4 regions of the Plantibacter lichenum genome follow, and region 4 is predicted to be linked to each of the others. Evidence: predicted binding sites of a transcription regulator. Region 4 holds the regulator's gene; each other region holds the start of a gene.

Region 1 (5,490 bases), on a different contig from region 4:
ACTAGCGATCCGGTCGCCAGGGCTCGTGGGCGTGCGCCAGCCAGACCGCTGCAGGTTCGAGGGAGCGGATGAGCCGCTGCCCGTCGGTCGCGGGCTCGTCGAGCTCGCCGTGCCAGACTGCTGTGTCACCGGCGATGACGACGGGGTGCTCGCCCAGCCCGACCACGACGATCTGTGAGCCGCGCGTGTGCCCGGGAGCGGGAAGCAGTCGGACGCCTGGCAGCAGCTCGAACGCGCCGTCGACCGGGACATAGTGCGCCCCGGGCGGATCGACCCACTCCGCGATCGTGTAGTTGGGCTCGGTCCGGGCGTCGTCGAGTTCCTGCCGCTGCACGTAGATCGGTTTTCCGGTGAAGAGGTGGTTGCCGCCGCAATGATCGAAGTGCAGATGGGTGTTGACGACCATGTCGATGCCGTCGATGTCGAAGCCCTGCTCATTCAGCGGACGGATCCGAGGATCGAGGTCGGCGACAGCCGGATGCAGACTCGTCAGACCGGTGTCGACGAGCACCCGTCCGCCCGGATGATCGATGACGTGGACGAAGATCGGCATCCCGTCGCCCGCCGCACGGAGTTCCCCGACATCGATCGGGGTGATCGTGATCGCGCCCGCTGGGTCCATGATGTTCACCTTTCGACGAACCGCGCGAGGAACCGATCCCGGACCAGGGTCGAATCGCGGCACCACACACTAGGCTCGACGGTTTTCCCTGTCAAGACTCGGTGCGGGCATGCCTCGGTGCCGGCTCGGACTCGGCGCAGCAGCCCCACACCCCGGATCCCGGGAAGACGAGCGCCTGGACCAGAGCGATCACCAGCGGGAGCAGGAGCAACGTGATCGCGATGGCGAGGGTCGCGTCGGAGAAGTTCACGAGCCGGTCCGGGCCCCGCCCGGTTCGCAGCATTCTGCTCACGGGCGCGCACCCTCCAGTCGTTCGTCAGGAAACGGTCGTCGGAACAGTCGAGCCCTCCACACTCGCGGATCGCTCACCCGTTCGGGCGGACAGGCTGCGGCTCCGCATCGCGAGGGCGATCATCACGGCGGGGATCAACACGTCGTAGAGCAGCACGCCACCCGTGTTGCCTGGGTTCCAGTTCCCGTGAGCGAACGACTGGTAGAGGTGGCCGATCGTGGCACCCCACAGGAACATGCCCGCGATCAGGCCGATGGTGATGCGTTCGCGGGGACCAGCGTGGACGGCGCGGAATCCGCCGATGGCGAGGCCCAGGTTGGCGAATGCGATCTCGGTCACGAACGGGGTCTGCTGGAATCCGATCGCGGTCGTCATCACCCCGGGGATGAGTAGGAACGACACCGTCATCCAGGCGCTGCCGCACCCGAGTGCAGCCACGGCCCACCAGCGCTGCCAGATCTCCAAGCGCGGCAGCTTGGTGGATCCCGCGGAGTGGATGCTCGCGCCGATGACGGCGATCAGCAGCCAGATGGCGGGCACGGATGTTTCAAAGAGGAACATTTCGGTTGACATAGCGGCAGTCTTGCACGCGCAATATTGCAAGCGCAAGACTGATGTATGCTGCAGGTATGGATGATGGACTCGCCGACCTGCTCCACCGCGTCGTAGCGACATTGGGGGACCTCGCCCGCAAGCGCATCGCGTCCGGGCCGGCCCACCTGACGTACACGCAGATTCGGATCATCGGGACGATCGAAGAGACGCCGGGGATGACGCAGCGCCAATTGGCCGACTCGGTCGGGCTCTCCGAGGCGGCGATGTCGCGTGCGCTGCAAGCACTTCGGGACGCGGGATGCGTTGAGATCGTCATCGACCCGGCGCACGCACGCCGCCGACTGGTGACCGCCACTTCGGATGGACTGAAGCTCTTCCATGACTCCGGCACGGCGACCTCCGCCGAGTTGCGCGACTGGCTCATCCGCGAAGGATTCCCCTACGAACGGTATCTCGCCGACTCGCAGCGCCTTGCCGAGCTCCTAGGCCCCCTCAGCCGGGCGTCGCCTGCAGACTTCGACGGCTCGACGAATCCGACCGACCCCGAAGCCCCGAATCCGACCGACCCCGAAGCCCCGAAACCGGCGACCTCGGAGGCCTGACCCCGGCCTCGGATCGGTTGCCAGCGGTCGCAAGTGTCGCTCGGCGACCGAGTGCCGGCCGGGCTGGCACTCTCCGACCGAGAGTGCTAATATCGATGCCGAGAAATCGAGTTCCACAGGACTCGACCCAGATGGAAAGGAGCACTTGACATGGCAATGACACTCGATCCGATCAGCCAGCTCGACCGATTCGCGGCGACCGTTCTGGACTCCGTTCGGGCACCGCGTGTGATGCCCGTGGATCTGTTTCGCGATGGCGACCGCTACATCCTCAACGCGGATCTGCCGGGTGTGGACCCGGGCACGATCGACATCGACATCGACGGCGCCCAGCTGAGCATCCGGGCTCAGCGGACCGCCGACTCCCGTGAGGGCGTCCGGTGGTTGGCACGCGAGCGCGGAGGAGCTTCGTTCCTCCGACAGTTCACGCTCGGCGACGGAGTCGACGTCGACGGCATCAGCGCCACCTACGACAGCGGCGTGCTCAGCGTGGTCATTCCGGTGAGCGAACGCGCCAAGCCACGCAAGATCACCGTGGACTCCGGCGCGCCGGAGTCGACCCGGACGCCGGGCCACGCTGGCGCACTCGCTTCCTGAACCAGGAGCGACCACCCGCTCGGCTCACCTGAGAGTCGTCCACTCGGTGCGACCAACCGCACCATGACGTCGGACGAAATCGCAGCCACGGGTTGAGGGGGTCGGGCGGATCAGGCCGCCCGACCCTCTCGCGGCGGCTACAACGCGCATGCGATCATCACGCCGTCGCCGTGCTTCACGCATCCAACGCATCACGCCGACGGCGTGCTCCATCGAAAGGTTTCACGTGGGCTCACTGCAGTACGGCAACGAACGGTTCGAGATGGACGACCGTACGCTCGCGCATGTGCAACTCGTGATCGTCGCGAAGCTGCGCAAGCAGGAATCGTTCCTGCTCTCGTGGACGGTCGATCCCGGCCATGGTTCCGGTCGCGTCTCGGCGTGGATCGATTGCGGCCTGCCGATCGCATTCCGCTTCGACGGCTCCCGTCCGATTCGCATCAACCGCGTATGGCTCGACGCGATGATGGGCCGATCCTTCTCCCTGCAAGGGCTCGAGGTGCCCGCCGAGGCCGACCACCCCGAGCCACCTCAGCCCTGAGTTCCACCACCTGAGATTCCGTCAGCCCCTACAGCTCCCACGGATACCCGTCCGAGGGAGGTGAGGCGGGCCCCGGCGCCGCCGACGAACCGGACACGGTCGAGATCAGCCTGCGTTCCCGCTGGAGAAGGTCGGCCACGAATTCGGGGTCCTCATCGACGTCGTCCCCGTCGATGGGCACGGTGAACAACTGGCTCGCGGGCCCGACCAGCATGTCCGCGAAGCCCACCGCCCCATCGGGGGTGCGGACTTGGAAGCGGATGCGATCGGCCTTCCGGGCGATGGCGAGCGCACTGGCGTATCGCAGGATGGCATCGCATGTCTCGTCGGCGGCGGGCACCGACCCGCCTGCATAGTGCAGCAGTTTCATCCCCACAGCCTGCCTCCGTGCGCCGACGCACTCAAGGGGTTGCATCTCCACCGTCCCGCGAGTCACGCGCAAGGCCGGACGGGACGGCGATCGCCTCCTCCAGGAGGAACTCCGGCGGGATCGATGGATGATCAGCGCGAGCGGACGTCGCCGCCTCGCCACCCCGGACTACCCGCTGTCGGATCTGTCGGTGCTCTCCGGATGCAGCTTCTTGGCGAGCATCCGACTGGCCTGCGGTCCTCCAGCTACCGACAGGATTGGAGCCTGGCCTGAGCCGCCATCCCCTACATCCCCCGCAATCCGAGCAGCCGGCTGACGCGTCCCGCCTTCCGATCTCCTCTCCCGGTCAGCCGATCATTGAGCGCAGGGGTGTGGGGAGGGAAGACGTCGCGTACGTCCTCGATGCCGAGCTTCACCGTCTGGCCTTTCTTCGCCGCACGTCTGGCCGGGACCCATCGCGCGACGTGGAGATACCATCCGGCACTCAGATCCGGCGGCACGTCGTCCGGCAAGGGGATGTCGATCTCCAGCTCGCCGTCGATCACCCGTGCGACGCCCTGTTCGACCCGGGCGATGCGCACGACTCTGGCCGAGGCATCGGCATTCCACGTCGTCGCGTTCCGCCAACGGCGCCCCAATTCCGCCTCGCGACGCTCGCGCACTTCCTGGCGCCACCAGAACACGATCAGGCCGGTGACGAGCAGTCCCGTAGCTCCCCAGAGGACGATCTCGAACATGCCATCATCCTAGGTGGCGGCGTCGACGGGCTGCAGCGGCCTCCAGTCGCCGACGGGGCAACCGCAGGAACCGCCGATGAAGAGATCCGTCGCGAAGGTCGTGAGGCCGGGGGTCAGATCTCCGCTGGCGAGTTGGCGGATCGCCTCCTCCGCCATCGCCGCTATCGGTTGCGCGATGGTCGTCAGCGGGGGCCACGCATAGGCCGCCTCGGTCGTGCCGTCGAACGACACGATCGCCAGGTCGTCCGGCACGGTCAACCCGAGTCGATGGACGGCGGCCATGATGCCGATCGCGATCTGATCCGACGCGGCGAAGATCGCGCGTGGTCGCGAGGCCTCGTCCGCGAACCCCTCGCCGACGGCGAATCCGCCTGCGTACGAGAAGGGCGTGTGGAATCGTGCACCGAGCGGGAGGCCCGCCGCACTCAGCGCGTCCGCCCAGCCCTGCTCGCGTTGATCCGCCCCGAACTCTCCGCCGGCGAAGGCGATGTCGGTGTAGCCGTGGCCGATGAGGTGCTCGACCGCGCTGCGTGCGCCGCCCCGCAGGTCCACACCGATCCCGGGAGTCGTCGGCGAGCCGCCGTACTGGTTCATCAGCACAACGGGGATGTCGAGGAGGTCCACGACCGCCTGCTCAGCGGGGGCGAGCAGGTCCGCGATGATCAACCCGCTGATCTGCCGGGCAGCGAGATCCGCGATCTGATCGGCCAGAGAGACCCGCTGACGGTCCGAGTTGACGATCAGGAGCGAACGTTCCCAGCGCAGCGTCGCCCGATCGAGCGAGTGGCAGAGCTGCGCGAAGAACGGGCTCCGAGAATCCACCACGATCATTCCGAACGTGTCGGTCGACCCCTTCGACAAGGCACGCGCCGCCGCGTTCGGTCGATACCCGAGCACGCGGACCGCTTCGAGGACCCGCGCCCGAGTCTTCTCGGAGACCGCCTTCGGACCGTTGTTGAGCACGTAGCTGACCACCGCGGTGCTCACCGAGCTGTAGCGGGCGACGTCGGCGCGAGTCACCTTCTTCGGTCTCGCCTGCTCGCTCATCGTGTTCCGATGGTAGCGCGAGAGCCGGTGCTCGCCCCGCATCCCGTCACCGCAGCAGCCTCACGCGGCGGGCGACCCCATGTCCGGAATCGTCAGGCGTTCGCCACCGCGTCGCGCGGACTCGTGC
Region 2 (5,490 bases), on a different contig from region 4:
TGTCCTCGATGAGCTGAACGGCCTCGGGACGGACGGACTCGTAGAAGCTCGGCCACCCGCAACCGGAGTCGAACTTGGTGCCGCTCTTGAAGAGTTCGGCGTTGCACGCCGCACAGGTGTAGAGGCCTGCACGACCCTCGTCGAGGAGCTCGCCGGTCCACGGGCGCTCGGTCGCGGCTTCACGGAGCACCGCGTACTGCTCTGGCCCGAGTTCCTCGCGCCACTCCTCTTCGGACTTCGAAACTTCGTACGTCATACTGCTCCATTCCTCATGGTCATCCTATGCGGGCGGGCATGGAGCCCACCCCATTGTCCAACGTCTGAGGGGCTCCGAACCTTCCCGAGCACACCGACCGTGTCGACGGCCCACCGAACACGATGCGGAGCTGTCAGCAAGCGCCAAATAGGATGGTGTGACCCAGCCAGGACACGTGAGGAGGATCATGCACCAGGCATCGCACGTCGACGCCCCGGACGGATCCGGCCCGACCGCTCCGGAGCTGACGGAACGAGACCTCGCGATCCTCGAGTTCGAGACCCACTGGATGCAGCACGTCGGGGCCAAGGAAGCGGCGATCCGCGACCGGTTCCAGCTGTCCCCGGCGCGCTACTACCAGCTGCTCGGAGCGCTCATCGACTCGCCCCTCGCGCTCGTCCACAACCCCATGCTGTTCAAGAGACTGCAGCGCACACGCGACGCCCGCCTGACGCGCGGCACCCCGGCTCCCCGCCGCGACGTGTGACGCCCGACGACCCCCTGGAGACCAAGCCATGGCAGAGACCTTCCCGCCCGACCGTTTCGACGACGTCCCGGACCTGAAGCGCGTCGGCGCGCACCGGGCACCCGCGCCGAAGGGTCGAGGCTGGATCGCCTTCCTCTGGGCGGTCGTCGCGGTCCTCGTGCTCGTCGGCATCGGAACGGTTGCGCTGTTCACGCTCAACAACAAGGTCGATTTCTTCCCGCAGCCGACGAACAGTGCGAGCGAGAGCGAAACGCCCACCCCGACGCCGACCGAAGCGGCTCCCGTCGTCGACACCGAGGCCAACATCCTCGTCCTCAACGGCACGGAGACCGCCGGACTCGCCGGTCAGGCCTCCGAAGCGCTCGCGGCCGCCGGATTCACCCAGGCGATCTCCACGAGCGACGCGAGCACGAGCGATGTCGCCCAGAGCGGCATCTATTACCAGGACCCGTCTCAGGAGGGCGCGGCGCGCGCCATGTCCGCGGCGCTCGGTGGCATGAAGATCGAACTCAGCCAGCAGTACGCGATCCCGACGGAAGAGGGCGAAACGCCGCTCCTGCGGATCGTCGTCGTCCTCGGTGCGGACTACACGCCAGCGGGCTGATCTCCGAGCCGTCGATGCGGTCGGACACCCTCCTGATCCGATGCAACGTGTTTCCGCGGTGTTTCACGTGTGTTGAGATGTCGTAATACTCCGGGACAAAACCCCGAATGTCCCTGGATCAGCGGGCTGTACGCCATTAGTATCTGGAATTGGCCGCTCGTCTCGCCCCGGCTCCGGACAACTCGGAACGGTGACGGAAGCGTGACCGCCGCACCGCGCGGCAGGCCCGGTGTCAGCACCAGCCGACGCCGTGAGCACGCAGCAATGGGAGTAAGAACATGGCGAATGGAACCGTGAAGTGGTTCAACGCTGAGAAAGGCTTCGGCTTTATCACTGTCGATGGAGGGGGCCAGGACGTGTTCGTCCACTACTCCGCCATCGATATGAGCGGCTACAAGTCCCTCGAGGAAGGCCAGGCGGTCGTCTTCGAGGTCGGAACCGGTGCGAAGGGGCCACAGGCCGAAGGCGTCCGCCTGGCCTAGAGCATCAACGAACGCGGAAGTGTCTCCGCACATCGCCGTCCACGACGTGGGCGGCGATGTCGTGTTTCCGGGGCGGTCTGCCAGAGCCGTTCCCGGAGTCGGTTCCCGGAGTCGGTTCTCGAGCCTCCCCGCGGGGCCGTGCGGAACGCTTCCCGGGAGTTCGCTCCGGGCGTCCCTCCTCACTTGCACTCCCACACCCAGAGTGCCAGAATCGTCTTAGCACTCGATCTCTCTGAGTGCTAACAACGTTCATGACGTCCGGGAGGGACGAAAAACACACATGGCTAAGATCATCGCTTTCGACGAGGAGGCCCGACGCGGCCTCGAGCGTGGACTGAACATTCTTGCTGACACGGTCAAGGTCACCCTTGGACCGCGCGGTCGCAACGTTGTCCTCGAGAAGAAGTGGGGCGCCCCCACGATCACCAACGACGGCGTTTCCATCGCCAAGGAGATCGAACTCGACGACCCGTACGAGAAGATCGGCGCTGAGCTGGTCAAGGAGGTCGCCAAGAAGACCGACGACGTCGCGGGCGACGGCACCACCACCGCCACCGTCCTGGCTCAGGCACTCGTCCGTGAAGGCCTGCGCAACGTCGCAGCCGGCGCAGACCCCATCAGCCTCAAGCGCGGCATCGAGAAGGCAGTCGCAGCAGTGACCGTCGAGCTCATCGCCAACGCAAAGGAGGTGGAGACCAAGGAGGAGATCGCAGCGACCGCTTCCATCTCCGCCGGCGACACCACCATCGGCGAGATCATCGCCGAGGCGATCGACAAGGTCGGCAAGGAAGGCGTCGTCACCGTCGAGGAGTCGAACACCTTCGGCACCGAGCTCGAGCTCACCGAGGGCATGCGCTTCGACAAGGGTTACCTGTCGCAGTACTTCGTGACCGACCCCGACCGCCAGGAAGCCGTCTTCGAGGACCCCTACATCCTCATCGCCAACCAGAAGATCTCGGCGATCAAGGACCTGCTCCCCATCGTCGACCAGGTCATCCAGTCCGGCAAGCAGCTCCTCATCATCGCTGAGGACGTCGATGGCGAAGCACTCGCCACCCTCGTCGTCAACAAGATCCGTGGCATCTTCAAGTCGGTCGCCGTCAAGGCTCCCGGCTTCGGCGACCGCCGCAAGGCTCAGCTGCAGGACATCGCCATCCTCACCGGTGGCCAGGTCATCTCCGAGGAGGTCGGCCTCAAGCTCGAGACCGTCACGCTCGACCTGCTCGGCCGTGCACGCAAGGTCGTCATCACCAAGGACGAAACCACCATCGTCGAAGGTGCAGGCGACGCTGACGCCATCGCCGGTCGCGTCTCGCAGATCCGCAAGGAGATCGAGAACACGGACAGCGACTACGACCGTGAGAAGCTCCAGGAGCGCCTCGCCAAGCTCGCCGGTGGTGTTGCAGTCATCAAGGCCGGCGCCGCTACGGAGGTCGAGCTCAAGGAGCGCAAGCACCGCATCGAGGACGCCGTCCGCAACGCGAAGGCTGCCGTCGAAGAGGGCATCGTCGCCGGTGGTGGCGTTGCGCTCATCCAGGCTGGCAAGACCGCGTTCGAGAAGCTCGAGCTCACGGGCGACGAGGCAACCGGCGCGAACATCGTCAAGGTCGCCATCGACGCACCGCTCAAGCAGATCGCTCTGAACGCAGGCCTCGAGCCCGGCGTGGTTGCAGACAAGGTCCGCAACCTGCCCGTCGGACACGGCCTCAACGCCGCGACCGGCGAGTACGTCGACATGCTCGCTGCCGGCATCAACGACCCGGTGAAGGTCACCCGCTCCGCGCTGCTCAACGCAGCGTCGATCGCTGGCCTGTTCCTCACCACCGAGGCCGTCGTCGCCGACAAGCCGGAGAAGAACCCGGCTCCGGCCGGCGACCCCACCGGTGGCATGGACTTCTAGTCCGACCAGTTCCACACGCAACGGGCGTCTCCCTTCTGGGAGGCGCCCGTTCGCTGTTCGCGGGGCTACGCATACGGCTGATGGCCGCGTAGCGGAGACGCATCAGGGGTAGCCCTCATGGTGTATGCCGATGAGGGAATGCGCGAGGCCGATCGTCTCTGAACCGTTACGCGACTGGTAAATTGGACGCACGACTCATCCATAGGATTGCGTCATGAGAACGCGTGGGGGATTGGCGCTGGTCGCCGCAATCGTCGTGACACTGACCGGCTGTTCGACCGGGGGACCGCCTGCCGGGTCGCCCTCGGCCGTCCCAAGTGTGAGTGTGACTCCGACGGCGACTCCGGTGAGTTGGCCGGAGCCGCTTGTCCCCACGAGCTGCGATGCTCTGCTTTCGCAGGAGACGGTGGACGGCGTCTTCGGAACTCCACTCGTGTTCGGCTCCGAGCATCCTGAAGCAGCCGGTCGCGCTGGACTGTGGAAAGCCGCGATCACCAACTCGGGTTCGCTCGAGTGCGTTTGGGGAGCGATGAATCCCGACGGGAACCAGGACCCGAACTCCGGGGACGGCGATGCCTGGTATGGCGTGGCCGTGACGATCGTGCCCCACGCCAGCGCGATCCAGGCGAGCATCAGCGCCGCGCTGGAATCCACGAAGGAGCCCGCGCGAACAGGTTGCGACTGGGGAATCTGTTTCTCTGAGGACGTCATCAACGACTACTGGGTCGATGCGGAGGTCATCGGTACGGGAGACCCGGCGAACGGTGTCTCCGAGAGCGCTCAGGGCGTGTTCGACGCCGTGACCGCCGCTGCCAACACGTTCGCGCCCGCGGCTGCTCCCGACTGGCCCGCCGAATCGTCCGCGTGGCCGACGACGTGTGATGGACTCGTCTCCTTGACGACGATCGCGGACTCGTTGTCGCTTCCAGGTGCGAGCTTCACCGTCGGGTACAGCTACCGGAGCACCAACATCCCCTACGGATCCGTCGAGGCGGCGAAGGGGCTCGTCTGCGGCATCGCGCGCGAGGGCGGAGGTCGAAGCGGCAGCATCGTGACGGTGCCGGGTGCCGGCGGCGCGTTCGCGGCGTCGTGGAGCGCGGCGACCTCGTCCGACGACGTGGAGATCATCGAGGTGCCGGGACTGCCCGCGGACAGCGCGTTCCTCCGTCGTCCGGCCTTGACGCCGAACAACGCGACACTCGACATGAACCTGCACGGCACGTGGGTCGAGCTCAGCATGGGGACCACTGCAAGCGATGGGCCCGATGCTGCGACCAGGCTTCAGGCTCTGGCCGCCGCGATGGCGGCACGAGGATGACGCCGATGCATCAGTCGCTCGCCATACGTGCAAGAAGGAAGCGGCAAGACATCAAGACGATTCGCTCGGCGGCTATTGTCGCCGCTCTCTCCCTGCTGCTGACTGCATGCACACCCACCGAGGTGGCGCCGACGGCGGCACCGACGAAGAGCGCGACGTCGACCCCTGTCGCTGCCGCCGAGCCGACGGCGCCCGTCAATTCCTTCGGCGTCGACTGCGAGAATCTTGTGCCGCAAGAGGTCGTGGCCTCCGCGCTCTCCTCGTCGGCGACAGCGGTTCCACCGTTTACGCAGCGAGCGGACGATTCTCCTCAGGCCTGGGCGACGACGTCGGTAGGCGGCCTGAACTGCTGGTGGAGCAACGGTGTTCCTCTCGACGGATGGAACCAGGATGCAGACGGATCGGGGCGGTGGGCGGCCCTCACCGTGCTCCCCGGCGCACGC
Region 3 (5,490 bases), on a different contig from region 4:
GTCGTGACGAGGTGTCCGCCTCGCTGGGGATGACATCGGTGTGGCCGGGCAACAGCAACACGTCGTCATACGTGAGTCCTACGAAACCGAACGGATCAGGCTGGTCCATCTTTCCCTTTCATCAGCACGTCATCCGCTCGGGATGCCAAAAACACCGGAAGGGCGGACCGTTCCGGCGATATCTCCATGGTAACGGAGTGTGGCCCGCCCCTATTCCCACGTTCCTGGGAATCCTGCGGCGTCGCCGGGCGGGAGTGCGCTCGCGGCAGAACGCGCCGTGTCGCTAGTCTGGTGCGATGCTCACCGCTCGTGATTGATCGACGACGCGCTTCCCAGCCCGTCCGATCATCCGCGCGCCTCCACGGCGCCGAGCTTTCTGGAGCCCTTCCATGCCGACCGTCCGGTCAGCACGTTACGTCGACGTGCTCGCACTCCCCCACGCCCTGCCGACCTTCGGGAGCGCCCTCGTCGCGCGTTCCGCCTACGCCATCGTCATCCTCCCGCTCATCTTCGCCGTGCAGGCGAGCACGGGGTCCGCCGCCACGGCCGGCCTCGCCGTCGGCGTCTACGGCGCTGGCGCGGCGTTCCTCGCCCCGCTCCGCGCCCGCATCATCGACCGCTACGGCAGGCCTCGCGTGCTCACCGTGCTCGCGGTGGTCTTCGGCGCGATGCTCGCCTCGCTCGCGGTGGCCGCCCTCCTCGATGCGAACGGCGCGATGTTCATCACGCTCGCCGCTCTCGCCGGCGCGTTCGCCCCACCGATCGGCCCGGCGATGCGCGTCGTCTGGTCGGAGCTGACCGGGGATCCAGCGACGCTCCGCACGGCGCTCAGCCTGGACGCGGTGCTCGAGGAGGTGCTGTACCTCATCGGCCCGGCCGCCGCAGGACTCGCCCTCACGATCATCGCCCCCGGCATCGCCCTCGTCGTGCCGGCCGTCCTCGTGGTCGTCGGGACCGTGGCGTTCGTGCTGTCCCCGGCGGTGCGGAGCACGCCCCCCGCTCCGACATCGACCGAGCGCACCGACTCGGCCCGGAAGACACGACGCCGATCGCTCCTCGCCGATGCCACGTACCTGGCCGTGCTCCTGCCGCCGCTCCTCGCCGGGATGGTCTCCGGGAACCTCACGATCTCGATGCCGGAACTGCTCACCGGCCCCTCCGCCCCCGTCTTCGTCGGCATCGCACTCGGCCTGTTCGCCGGAGGCAGCGCGGTCGGCGGACTCGTGTTCGGGGCGATCACGACGCCCGGCCCACCGCATCGGCAGCTCGTCGTGCTGACCGTGCTCCTCCTGGGAACGTCGACCGTGGTCGGCTTCGCGAGCGGTGCCGTGTGGATCTGCCTGGCGATCGTGATCGCCGGCTGCTGCTTCTCCCCCGTGATGGTCGTCGCGTACCTCGCTGCAGCCGGATTCGGCGGCGACGATCGCCGGACGGAGGCGACGACATGGGTCAACACCGCGCACAACGTCGGCGGCTCGGTCGGCACCGCTCTCGCCGGCCTGGTCATCCAAGTGTCCGGCGCCCAGGCGTCGTTCATCGTGACGGGCGCGATCGGCATCGTCGTCGTCATGGCGACGATGCTGCTCGTCAGAGCACGGGCGCCAGACGACGGGCACGCCGACCGGCGATGAGGAGGTCGACCGTGAGGATGGCGAGCGCGACCCAGACGAGACCGAATCCGAGCCACCGCTCCGGCGGCATCGGCTCGTGGAGGATCGCGACGCCGACGATGAACTGCAGGACGGGCGCGCAGTACTGCACGAAGCCCATCCAGATGAGCGGGAGGCGCCTCGCCGCAGAAGCGAAGAGGAGGAGCGGCACGGCCGTCACGACGCCGGCGCTCACGAGGAGTACCGTGTGCCAGACGCTCACCGTCCCGATCGTCAACCCGCCCATGACGCCGACGACGATCAGCTGGATGATCGCCACAGGGGTCAGCCAGACGGTCTCGATCGTCAGCCCGGAGACGGCATCGACCGATCCGCCGATGAGCTTCTTGAGGTAGCCGTAGAACCCGAAGGAGAAGGCGAGGACGAGTGCGATCCACGGCAGGCCCCCGTAGCCGATCGCGAGGACGAGCACGGCGAGCAGGCTCACCGAGACAGCGGCCCACTGCGCCGGGCGCAGGCGCTCGCGCAGGAAGAAGACGCCGAGGAAGACGGTCACGATCGGGTTGATGAAGTATCCGAGCGACGCCTCGACGACGTGACCCGTGAGCGCTGCGAAGACGTAGGTCAGCCAGTTGACGTAGATGAGCGCTCCGGCGGCGCCCATCGTGAACATGATCCGCGGCTGCCTGAGGAGCACGACGAGCTTCCGCCAGGTGCGCGTCGCTGTGATCAGGACGACGCAGAAGACGAGGGAGAAGAGCACCCGCCACGCCACGACCTCGAAGGCGCCGGCCGGTGCGAGCGCGATGAAGTACAGCGGAAGGAAGCCCCAGAGACCGTACGCGGCGAAGGCGTAGACGAGCCCGATGCGACTCTGCGATGCAGGTTTCATGCCGGTCGCCTCGGCTGTCGGAGCGGTCGTCGAGGCGGGGTCGGATGGAGTCTGCACTGTCCCCATCGTACGTGCGGGCCCGTCTCGGATCGCGCGGTTAACAGACACAACCCGGATGGTTTCCGCCATCCGGGTTGTGGTGTTGCAGAACTGAGTCCTTAGCGGACGACGACTGCGAGGACGTCGCGTGCGGAGAGGACGAGCAGGTCGTCGCCACCGAACTTGACCTCGGTGCCACCGTACTTGGAGTAGATCACCTTGTCGCCGACGGCGACGTCGAGGGGGACGCGGTTTCCGTTGTCGTCGATGCGGCCGGGGCCGACCGCCACAACTTCGCCCTCCTGGGGCTTCTCCTTGGCAGTGTCAGGGATGACCAGACCGGACGCGGTGGTCTGCTCTGCCTCGACCTGCTTGATGACGATGCGATCCTCGAGCGGCTTGATGGAGACCGACACGGTTGACCTCTTTCTTAAGACGAAGACGTGTTAGCACTCTCATTGTGAGAGCGCTAATTCCAGTCTAGGGATGTTCTGGCACTCACGCAATGCGAGTGCCAGCGCACGGCTGCTACCGTTGCCGGATGCACAGTGCACCCGCAGGAACGCGCTGACCGTGGAACGCAGCGAACTCGTCGAACTGCTGACCGCGGACGGTCTCCGACTGCTCGATTCCCTCCCACCGTACCCCTCGAAGGACGAAGCGGTGCGGCTCGTCGGCAGACTCCGCTCCGAAGGCCACTCCCCATCGCTCGTCGCAGCCGTCCTCACGCAGGCCAGACTCCGCTCGAAGGCCGCGGCGAAGTTCGGGCCGTTCGCCGAGCGGATGCTCTTCACGGAGGCCGGTCTGGAACAGGCGACGCGGCTCTCCGTCGCGGCTCTGCACGCCGGCCGATTCGCGCAGGCGGGTCTCCGCCGCGTCGCCGACCTCGGATGCGGCATCGGTGCGGACGCGATGGCCATGGCCTCCCTCGACCTCGAGGTGACCGCCGTCGAGATCGACGAGGTCACGGCCGCCATCACGAGCTACAACCTCGCCCCGTTCCCCACCGCGACCGTTCGCAACGAACCGGCCGAGGACGTCGACCTCAGCGGATTCGACGCCGTCTACTTCGACCCGGCCAGACGGACCGCCGGCCACGGCAACACGAGCCGCCTGACCGATGCAGCCGACTACACGCCGTCGCTCGACGTCGTGTGGGGCGCAGCGGAGATCCTACCGACGGGCGTCAAGCTCGGCCCCGGATTCGACCGCTCCCTCATTCCGCCGACGGCCGAGGCCCAGTGGGTGTCGGTCGACGGTCAACTCGTCGAGATGGGACTGTGGTTCGGCGTCCTCGCACGCCCCGGCATCCGTCGCTCGGCGCTGGTCCTCGGTGCCGACGGCAGCCACGAACTGCACGCTGAGGCCGACGTCGACGACGTCCCCGTGCGCCCGCTCGGCGAGTACGTCTTCGAACCGGACGGCACCGTCATCCGCGCCCGTCTCATCGGCATGCTCGCGGAACGGCTCGGCGCCGGGATGCTCGGCTCCGGCATCGCCTACCTCACGGGCGACGAGGCACCGTCCACCCCGTTCGCGACGGCGTTCCGTGTGCTCGAACGGCTTCCGATGGATGAGAAGACGCTCAAGCGCACGATGAAGGCGCGCGGCATCGGCGTCCTCGAGATCAAGAAGCGGGGCGTCGAGGTCGATCCGGCAGCGCTCCGTCGCCGGCTCGGGCTCAAGGGCCCGAACTCGGCGACCGTCATCCTCACACGGGTGGACGGCAAGCACACCGCGCTGCTTGTCGAGCGGGTCGCGTAGCCGCTCGCCGCGATGCCCTCACACGGATCACGGGCTCAGGTGGCCAGGTAGCCGATGATCGTGACGATGCTGTAGGTCAGCCAGCCGGCCGAGAGCGCCAACCCGATGAAGCCCGTGATGATGCCGGTGAGCGCGAATCCGCGACCGGCCGTCTCGCGCCGGCGGCTGATGAGGCCCAAGACGATCGCAGCGATCGAGAACGGGAATCCCCAGCCGACGAAGATCGAGATGACGAGGCCGATGATGCCCGTCACGAGCGCCCACACGGCGCGCGTCGAGGTCTGCGGCATCGGCCGGGCGCCCTGCCCCTGCGCATCGCCCTGGTACGGAGCGTATCCGCCCTGGCTCGGCGCTTGGTAGATCGCCGTCGGGACCGTCTGCAGATACGTGGGCTGCTGCTGGTAGGCGCCGGGCTGCTGGTACTGCTGCGGCTGAGCCGGCTGCTGGTAGCGCCCAGGCTCGACGGGCGGCTGGAACTGCCCGGACTGTTGCGGCTGGGGCTGGTACTGGGGCTGCGGGGGCGAGTACTGCTGAGGCTGCTGGAACTGCCCCGTCGGCTGCCCGTACTGCGGCGGGACCGGCTGCTGCGGCTCCGGCTGGGTGGGGGCAGGCGGCTGCTGCGGGGACGCGGGCGGCTGGGTCGGTTCGACGGGCGGCTGCGGCTGGCCGGGCGGAATCGTCGGATCGGTCATGAGGTCTCCCTTGCTCGAGCTCGGTGTGCGTCCGGCACGGGCAATCCTATGCGCTCAGCTCCGGAGGAGCCCCGTAGGAGCCCTGCGGGAGCCTCGAAAGCGACCCTCCCGAGCCGCCACCGTCGATCAGTGGACCTGGATCTCCGTGACGGGCAATGTCGAGTCCGCACCGAAGTCGAGCGAGGACGGCTCGTGGCCCGCCGCGATGAGTTGGGAGGCGAGCGCGGCGATCATCGCGCCGTTGTCGGTGCACAGGTGCAGGGGCGGGATGCGGAGGGCGATGCCGGCCTTCGCCGTGCGTTCCGCCGCGACCTCGCGGAGTCTCGCGTTCGCGATGACGCCGCCGCCGAGGAGCAGCCGGGGAACGCCGAGATCGGTGCACGCGGCGATCGCCTTCGTGATGAGAACGTCGACGACGGCTTCACGGAAGCTCGCGGCGACGTCGGCCGTCGGCACGGGCTCTCCTGCGTCCTCACGGGCTTCGACCCAGCGG
Region 4 (5,490 bases):
CAGCTCGCGCCGTGGAAGCGGTCGCGGATCTTCGCGAACAGCCCCTGCTGGAACTGGGCGAGGGCCGGCGGACCCTGGCGGCGACCGTTCGCGAACGTCTTCACGAGTTCGCGTTCCTTGTGATCGAGCTTCGTGGGCGTGATGACCTGGATGCCGATGCGCAGATCGCCACGGCTGTTGCCGCGGAGACGCGTGACCCCGCGGTCCTTGATCGTGATGACCTCGGAGCTCTGCACGCCCGGTTTCAGGTCGAGCTCGACGTCGCCGTCGAGCGCGTGGACCGTGACCTGGCGGCCGAGGATGGCGTCGGTCATGGGAACCTCGAGCGTGGCGAGGAGGTCGTCGCCGTCTCTGCTGAAGACGTCGTGGTGCCGCACCTTCATCTCGAGATAGAGGTCGCCGTTCGGTCCGCCTGCCGGCCCGACCTCGCCGCTGCCCGGCATCTGCAGCCGCAGACCGGTGTCGACGCCGGCCGGGATGTCGACCGAGACGGTGCGACGGGCACGGATGCGGCCCTGGCCCTGGCAGGTGACGCACGGCGTCGCGATGATCGTGCCGTAGCCGCGGCACGTGCCGCAGGGCGATGAGGTCATGACGTTGCCGAGGAGGGAACGGACGGCGCGCTGGATGCTGCCGGTGCCGTGGCAGATGTCACACGTGACGGGCGAGGTGCCCGGCTGGCAGCACGAGCCGTTGCACGTCCCGCAGAGGACGGCCGTGTCGACCTCGAGGTCGCGGTGCGTGCCGAAGATGACCTCGTCGAGGTCGAGCTCGACCCGGAGCAGTGCGTCCTCGCCACGCGCACGACGCGACTTGGGTCCGCGGTTCCCGCCGCCGCCGCCTCCGAAGAAGGTGTCGAAGATGTCGCCGAAGCCGCCGAAGCCGGCATCGCCGAAGCCACCGGCCTGCGGACCGAGATCGTACTGCTGGCGCTGCTTCGCATCGCTCAGGACGTCGTAGGCGTGCGTGACCTCTTTGAAGCGCTCCGATGCGTCGGAGCCGGGGTTCACGTCGGGGTGCAACTCGCGGGCGAGCCTGCGGTACGCCTTCTTGATCTCCTCGGGGGATGCGTCGCGTGCGACGCCGAGGACTGCGTAGTGGTCGGGCTGGTCAGCCACTGCGGGCCTTTCGTTCAAGGGACGTTCCGGCGCTCTCCCCGGAACGAGGTCGTCTCCACCCCGTGAGAGCCCGGGGACGTTCGATCACTCGGCGTCGAGTATGCGCGACAGGTATCGTGCGACGGCGCGAACGGCCGCCATATTGGTCGCGTAGTCCATTCTCGTCGGACCGAGCACACCCAACCGCGCGATTTCGCCACCAGAGGAACGGTAGTTGCTCGCGACGACGCTCGTCGTCTCGAGTCCGAAGGACGCGTTCTCCCGGCCGATGCTGGCAGCGACACCGTCCTGCTCGGCCTCCATCTCACCGAAGAGGCGGAGGAGGACCACCTGCTGTTCGATGGCGTCCAGCACGGGGTAGATGCTCCCTGGGAAGTCGTCCTCGGTGCGGGCGAGGTTCGCTGCACCGGCCATGACGAGGCGGTCCTGGCGCTCCGCAGAGACCTGCTCGCGGACGGCGTCGACGATCCGGCCGGCGACTGCGCGATCCGCCTCCGGCACGGTGTCGACCACTGCTCCGAGCGCATCGTGCGCTTCGAGGAGGGCGCGTCCGGAAGCGGCTTCGTTCAGCCGACCGCGGAGGGAGGCGACGGTCTCGTCGTCGACGGGCGTCTCCGTCTCGACGAGGCGCTGCTCCACCCGACCGTTGTCGAGGATGATGACGGCGAGCACCCGCGTGGCAGTGACCGTCACGAGTTCGAGGTGGCGTACGCGAGCGCGCGAGAACATGGGGTACTGCACGAGCGCGACCTGATTCGTGAGCTGCGCGAGCAGGCGGACCGTGCGGTGCAGCACCTCGTCGAGGTCGCTCGAGGCACCGAGGAAGGTCTCGATCGCCGTGCGCTGCGGAGTACTGAGCGGACGCCGATCCGCGAGGTGGTCGACGAAGAGGCGGTAGCCCTTGTCCGTGGGGACGCGGCCTGACGAAGTATGGGGAGCGACGATCAGCTCCTCCTCCTCCAACTGCGCCATGTCGTTGCGGATGGTGGCGGCGGAGACGCCGAAGGAGTGGCGATCCACGATCGTCTTCGAGCCGACGGGCTCACGCGATGCGACGTAGTCCTGGACGATGACCCTGAGGACTTCGAGACTCCGATCGGACACCATGTCGATCACCTCCCGTTAGCACTCTCACATCGTGACTGCTCATCATATCGCGATCGTCTGCACGATCCCCTCGTCGACGCGGTCGTGCGCTCCCCTTGCGCCCCGCGACAGGTGAGGAATAGCGTGGGGAACCCAGAGGGTCCGGTCCCCTGAACAGGGGTGCGATACGCTCTGCTGGACAACCTGGATATTCCAACCGTGAAAGGTGCGAAGATGTCTGACCCGAACGCTCAGCCGCCCGTCGACCCAACAGCAGGCGGCGGCGTTCCGCCCGTGCCTCCCACTGGTGACGGCGGACCGACGCCTCCTCCGACCGCGCCGGGCGCCCCTGGCGCTCCGACTCCCCCGCCCGCCGGGTCCTACCCGCCGCCTCCCGGTCCGGCACAGCCGGGCGCCTACCCGCCGGCTGGCGGCTACCCGCCGCCTCCCGGAGCCCAATACGCCCCGCCCGCCGGGTACGGTGCACCTGCACCGCAGATGAGCCCTGCCGATGAGAAGCTGTGGGCGACGCTCATCCACATCGGCGGCATCTTCTTCGCGTTCCTGCCCGCGCTCATCGGCTACCTGGTCCTCAAGGACCGCGGACCGTTCGTGCGCTCGCACTCGCTCGCGGCCCTCAACTTCCAGTTGACGATGCTCATCGCCTACGTGGTCGGCCTCATCCTCACCTTCGTCGTGATCGGTGCGGTCGTGCTCCTCGCGGTCGCCGTGGTCGTCGTGGTGTTCAGCATCATCGCCGCGGTCAAGGCCAACAAGGGCGAGCTCTACACCTACCCGCTCTCGATCGCGTTCATCAAGAACTAGTCGCGAGGACCTGGTCACAGGTCTTCGGGAAGCGGTCCTCGCTACTCGCCGACCAGTCGTCGCACGACGGCATCGGCCATCAGCCGCCCTGTACGGGTCAGCTCCAGCTGGCCCCGCAGGGCGGCTTTCGCGTTCACGAGCTCGTCGGCGATGAGGCCTGCGACGGCCGTCCGCGCTTCGGGCGCCAGGGTGCGGAGAGCGATGCCGTCGCGCGTCCTGGTGAGGAGGAGGATGCGCTCGAGCTCGCGCGTATCATCGTCGAGCGTCTCCCGCCCCGCCGCCGGCGACTCCCCCGCGGCCATGCGCTGCGCGTAGGCGGCCGGGTGCTTCACGTTCCACCAGCGGACCCCGCCGACGTGGCTGTGCGCACCGGGCCCGACGCCCCACCAGTCCTCGCCCGTCCAGTAGGACAGGTTGTGCTGCGACCGGTGCTGCGGCCCCTTCGACCAGTTGCTGACCTCGTACCAGTCGTATCCGGCATCGGCGAGGAGTCCGTCGGCGAGCTCGTACATGTCGGCCTGCAGGTCCTCGTCCGGAGTCGCCACCTCGCCGGAGCGGATCTGGCGGGCCAGCTTCGTGCCCGGTTCGACGATCAGCGAGTACGCCGACACATGATCGGGCGCGCAGCTGATCGCGCGGTCGAGCGATGCACGCCAGTCGTCGAGCGACTCGCCCGGTGTGCCGTAGATGAGGTCGAGGCTGACGTCGAGACCTGCGTCCTTCGCCCACTGGACGACGAGTGGGACTCGCTCGGGGTCGTGCGTGCGCTCGAGGGTCGCGAGGACGTGCGGCACCGCCGACTGCATGCCGAAGGAGACGCGCGTGAACCCGGCGTCGGCGAGTCGCTGCAGGTACGCCGCATCGACCGAGTCCGGATTCGCCTCCGTCGTCACTTCTGCGCCCTCGGCGAGTCCGAACGCTTCCACGACGCCGTGGAACATGCGTACGAGGTCGTCGGCGGGCAGGAGCGTCGGTGTGCCTCCGCCGAAGAAGACCGTCGACGCTGGACGAGCCGGCACGCCGGAGCCATCGAGGACCGTGCGGCCGAAGTGCAGCTCCCGGACGGCCTCGTCGGCGTAGTCGGACTGCTTCGCACCGCGGAGTTCGGTCGCGGTGTAGGTGTTGAAGTCGCAGTAGCCGCAGCGGACGCGGCAGAACGGGACGTGCAGGTACACGCCGAACCGTCTGCTGTCGGCATCGACCGCGGCGAGAGAGGGAAGGAGGCCGTCAGCAGGTGCTGGATCGGCGAGGGGCAGAGCGCTCGGCACGACGGGCCCGCTCAGCTGACGCGAGCAGGCAGGAGCGCGTGCAGGTAGGCGAAGTTGAGCTGCTTGCGGCGGCGCTTCGCGAGCGCGCCGACGAGCTTGTACTTGGCGCCGGTCGGTGTGAAGAAGGAACGGACGCCGATCCAGACGGAGTCGTCGTCGCGGTGCTCGATCGTGAACGCCTGTTCACCGCTCTCCGGGTCGCCCTCCATCGTTCCGAGCGCGAGGGAGACGTGCGTCGGGTCCTCGACGACGTAGATGACGCGGTGCGGGCCGGAGACGGGCTCGCCGTTCACCGTTCCGTCGAGGTGGACGGTCGTCCCGGGGGTGATGAACGGGGTGCCGTCCTCGGCGAAGCGCTGCTCTGCGTGGTTCTCGATCGCCTCGAGCGGCGTTCCGTCGGTGTCGAACGCGATGCCGCTGTACTGGACGCCGGTGCCCGGGTGCACGTCCGTCACCTCGAGGCCGCACGAACGGTGCAAGCCCCAGGTCAGGAGCGCGGCGGACGCGAGCGCGAAGCGTTCCGCTCCGCTGCCGAGGCGGAACGAGTCCTGCGAGGGCGTGTAGCCCTCCGGCGGATACTGCATGAGGTCGGGGGCCTGCGTCGCGCCGACGGCGGCGTAGTCGACCGCTTCATCCTCGAACGATGAGCGTCGCACGTGCTACCAGTCCTTTGCATCGGGGGCCGGGCGACGGGAAGTGTCGTGACCGGCGAAGTGTTCGGCATCAAGTGTAGGACGGATCGGCTGAGCGACCGCCGACATCGACCGATGAGATCGGATGGCGACATCGACCGACATCGCCCGCCGGCGACTAATGGAGCGACGAAAGCGACGAAAGCGACGAACGTCGCTCGTGTTACTTCTTGTCCTTGGACTCCACGTCACCGGAGAGCGCGGCGATGAACGCCTCCTGCGGAACCTCGACCTTGCCGACCATCTTCATGCGCTTCTTGCCCTCCTTCTGCTTCTCGAGGAGCTTGCGCTTGCGGGTGATGTCACCGCCGTAGCACTTGGCGAGGACGTCCTTGCGCATGGCACGAACCGACTCACGGGCGATGATTCGCGCACCGATGGCGGCCTGGATCGGGACCTCGAACTGCTGGCGCGGGATGAGCTTCTTGAGTCGCTCGGTCATGAGCACACCGTAGGCGTACGCCTTCTCACGGTGGACGATGGCGCTGAACGCGTCGACCT

Evidence for each region. The regulator HrcA, encoded in region 4, represses chaperone genes, less so after heat shock. The targets are predictions, from matches to a motif close to TTNGCACTCGNNNNNNNCGAGTGCNAA.
Region 1: the regulator HrcA is predicted to act here: its motif matches at 2,135-2,161, upstream of ACQ3HB_RS09630 (Hsp20/alpha crystallin family protein).
Region 2: the regulator HrcA is predicted to act here: its motif matches at 2,046-2,072, upstream of groL (chaperonin GroEL).
Region 3: the regulator HrcA is predicted to act here: its motif matches at 3,033-3,059, upstream of groES (co-chaperone GroES).

Annotation. Positions count from the first base shown of each region.
Region 1 covers NZ_JBOBFT010000006.1:17,183-22,672, forward strand. Annotated here, with positions in the region: gene ACQ3HB_RS09610 (MBL fold metallo-hydrolase) at 2-622, opposite strand; gene ACQ3HB_RS09615 (hypothetical protein) at 714-914, opposite strand; gene ACQ3HB_RS09620 (DUF6790 family protein) at 939-1,487, opposite strand; gene ACQ3HB_RS09625 (MarR family winged helix-turn-helix transcriptional regulator) at 1,544-2,071, shown strand; gene ACQ3HB_RS09630 (Hsp20/alpha crystallin family protein) at 2,222-2,668, shown strand; gene ACQ3HB_RS09635 (DUF7882 family protein) at 2,895-3,209, shown strand; gene ACQ3HB_RS09640 (hypothetical protein) at 3,238-3,579, opposite strand; gene ACQ3HB_RS09645 (hypothetical protein) at 3,864-4,316, opposite strand; gene ACQ3HB_RS09650 (LacI family DNA-binding transcriptional regulator) at 4,326-5,363, opposite strand; gene ACQ3HB_RS09655 (Gfo/Idh/MocA family protein) at 5,424-5,490, opposite strand, start outside.
Region 2 covers NZ_JBOBFT010000007.1:21,096-26,585, reverse strand. Annotated here, with positions in the region: gene msrB (peptide-methionine (R)-S-oxide reductase MsrB) at 1-256, opposite strand, end outside; gene ACQ3HB_RS10845 (DUF3263 domain-containing protein) at 444-743, shown strand; gene ACQ3HB_RS10840 (LytR C-terminal domain-containing protein) at 772-1,347, shown strand; gene ACQ3HB_RS10835 (cold-shock protein) at 1,626-1,829, shown strand; gene groL (chaperonin GroEL) at 2,110-3,729, shown strand; gene ACQ3HB_RS10825 (hypothetical protein) at 4,136-5,047, shown strand; gene ACQ3HB_RS10820 (hypothetical protein) at 5,170-5,490, shown strand, end outside.
Region 3 covers NZ_JBOBFT010000007.1:159,588-165,077, forward strand. Annotated here, with positions in the region: gene guaB (IMP dehydrogenase) at 1-109, opposite strand, end outside; gene ACQ3HB_RS11440 (MFS transporter) at 390-1,631, shown strand; gene rarD (EamA family transporter RarD) at 1,588-2,502, opposite strand; gene groES (co-chaperone GroES) at 2,661-2,957, opposite strand; gene ACQ3HB_RS11455 (class I SAM-dependent methyltransferase) at 3,115-4,305, shown strand; gene ACQ3HB_RS11460 (DUF4190 domain-containing protein) at 4,341-4,997, opposite strand; gene tsaD (tRNA (adenosine(37)-N6)-threonylcarbamoyltransferase complex transferase subunit TsaD) at 5,124-5,490, opposite strand, start outside.
Region 4 covers NZ_JBOBFT010000003.1:193,202-198,691, reverse strand. Annotated here, with positions in the region: gene dnaJ (molecular chaperone DnaJ) at 1-1,118, opposite strand, end outside; gene hrcA (heat-inducible transcriptional repressor HrcA) at 1,203-2,225, opposite strand; gene ACQ3HB_RS06250 (DUF4870 domain-containing protein) at 2,439-3,029, shown strand; gene hemW (radical SAM family heme chaperone HemW) at 3,071-4,297, opposite strand; gene ACQ3HB_RS06240 (DUF1990 family protein) at 4,309-4,953, opposite strand; gene lepA (translation elongation factor 4) at 5,153-5,490, opposite strand, start outside.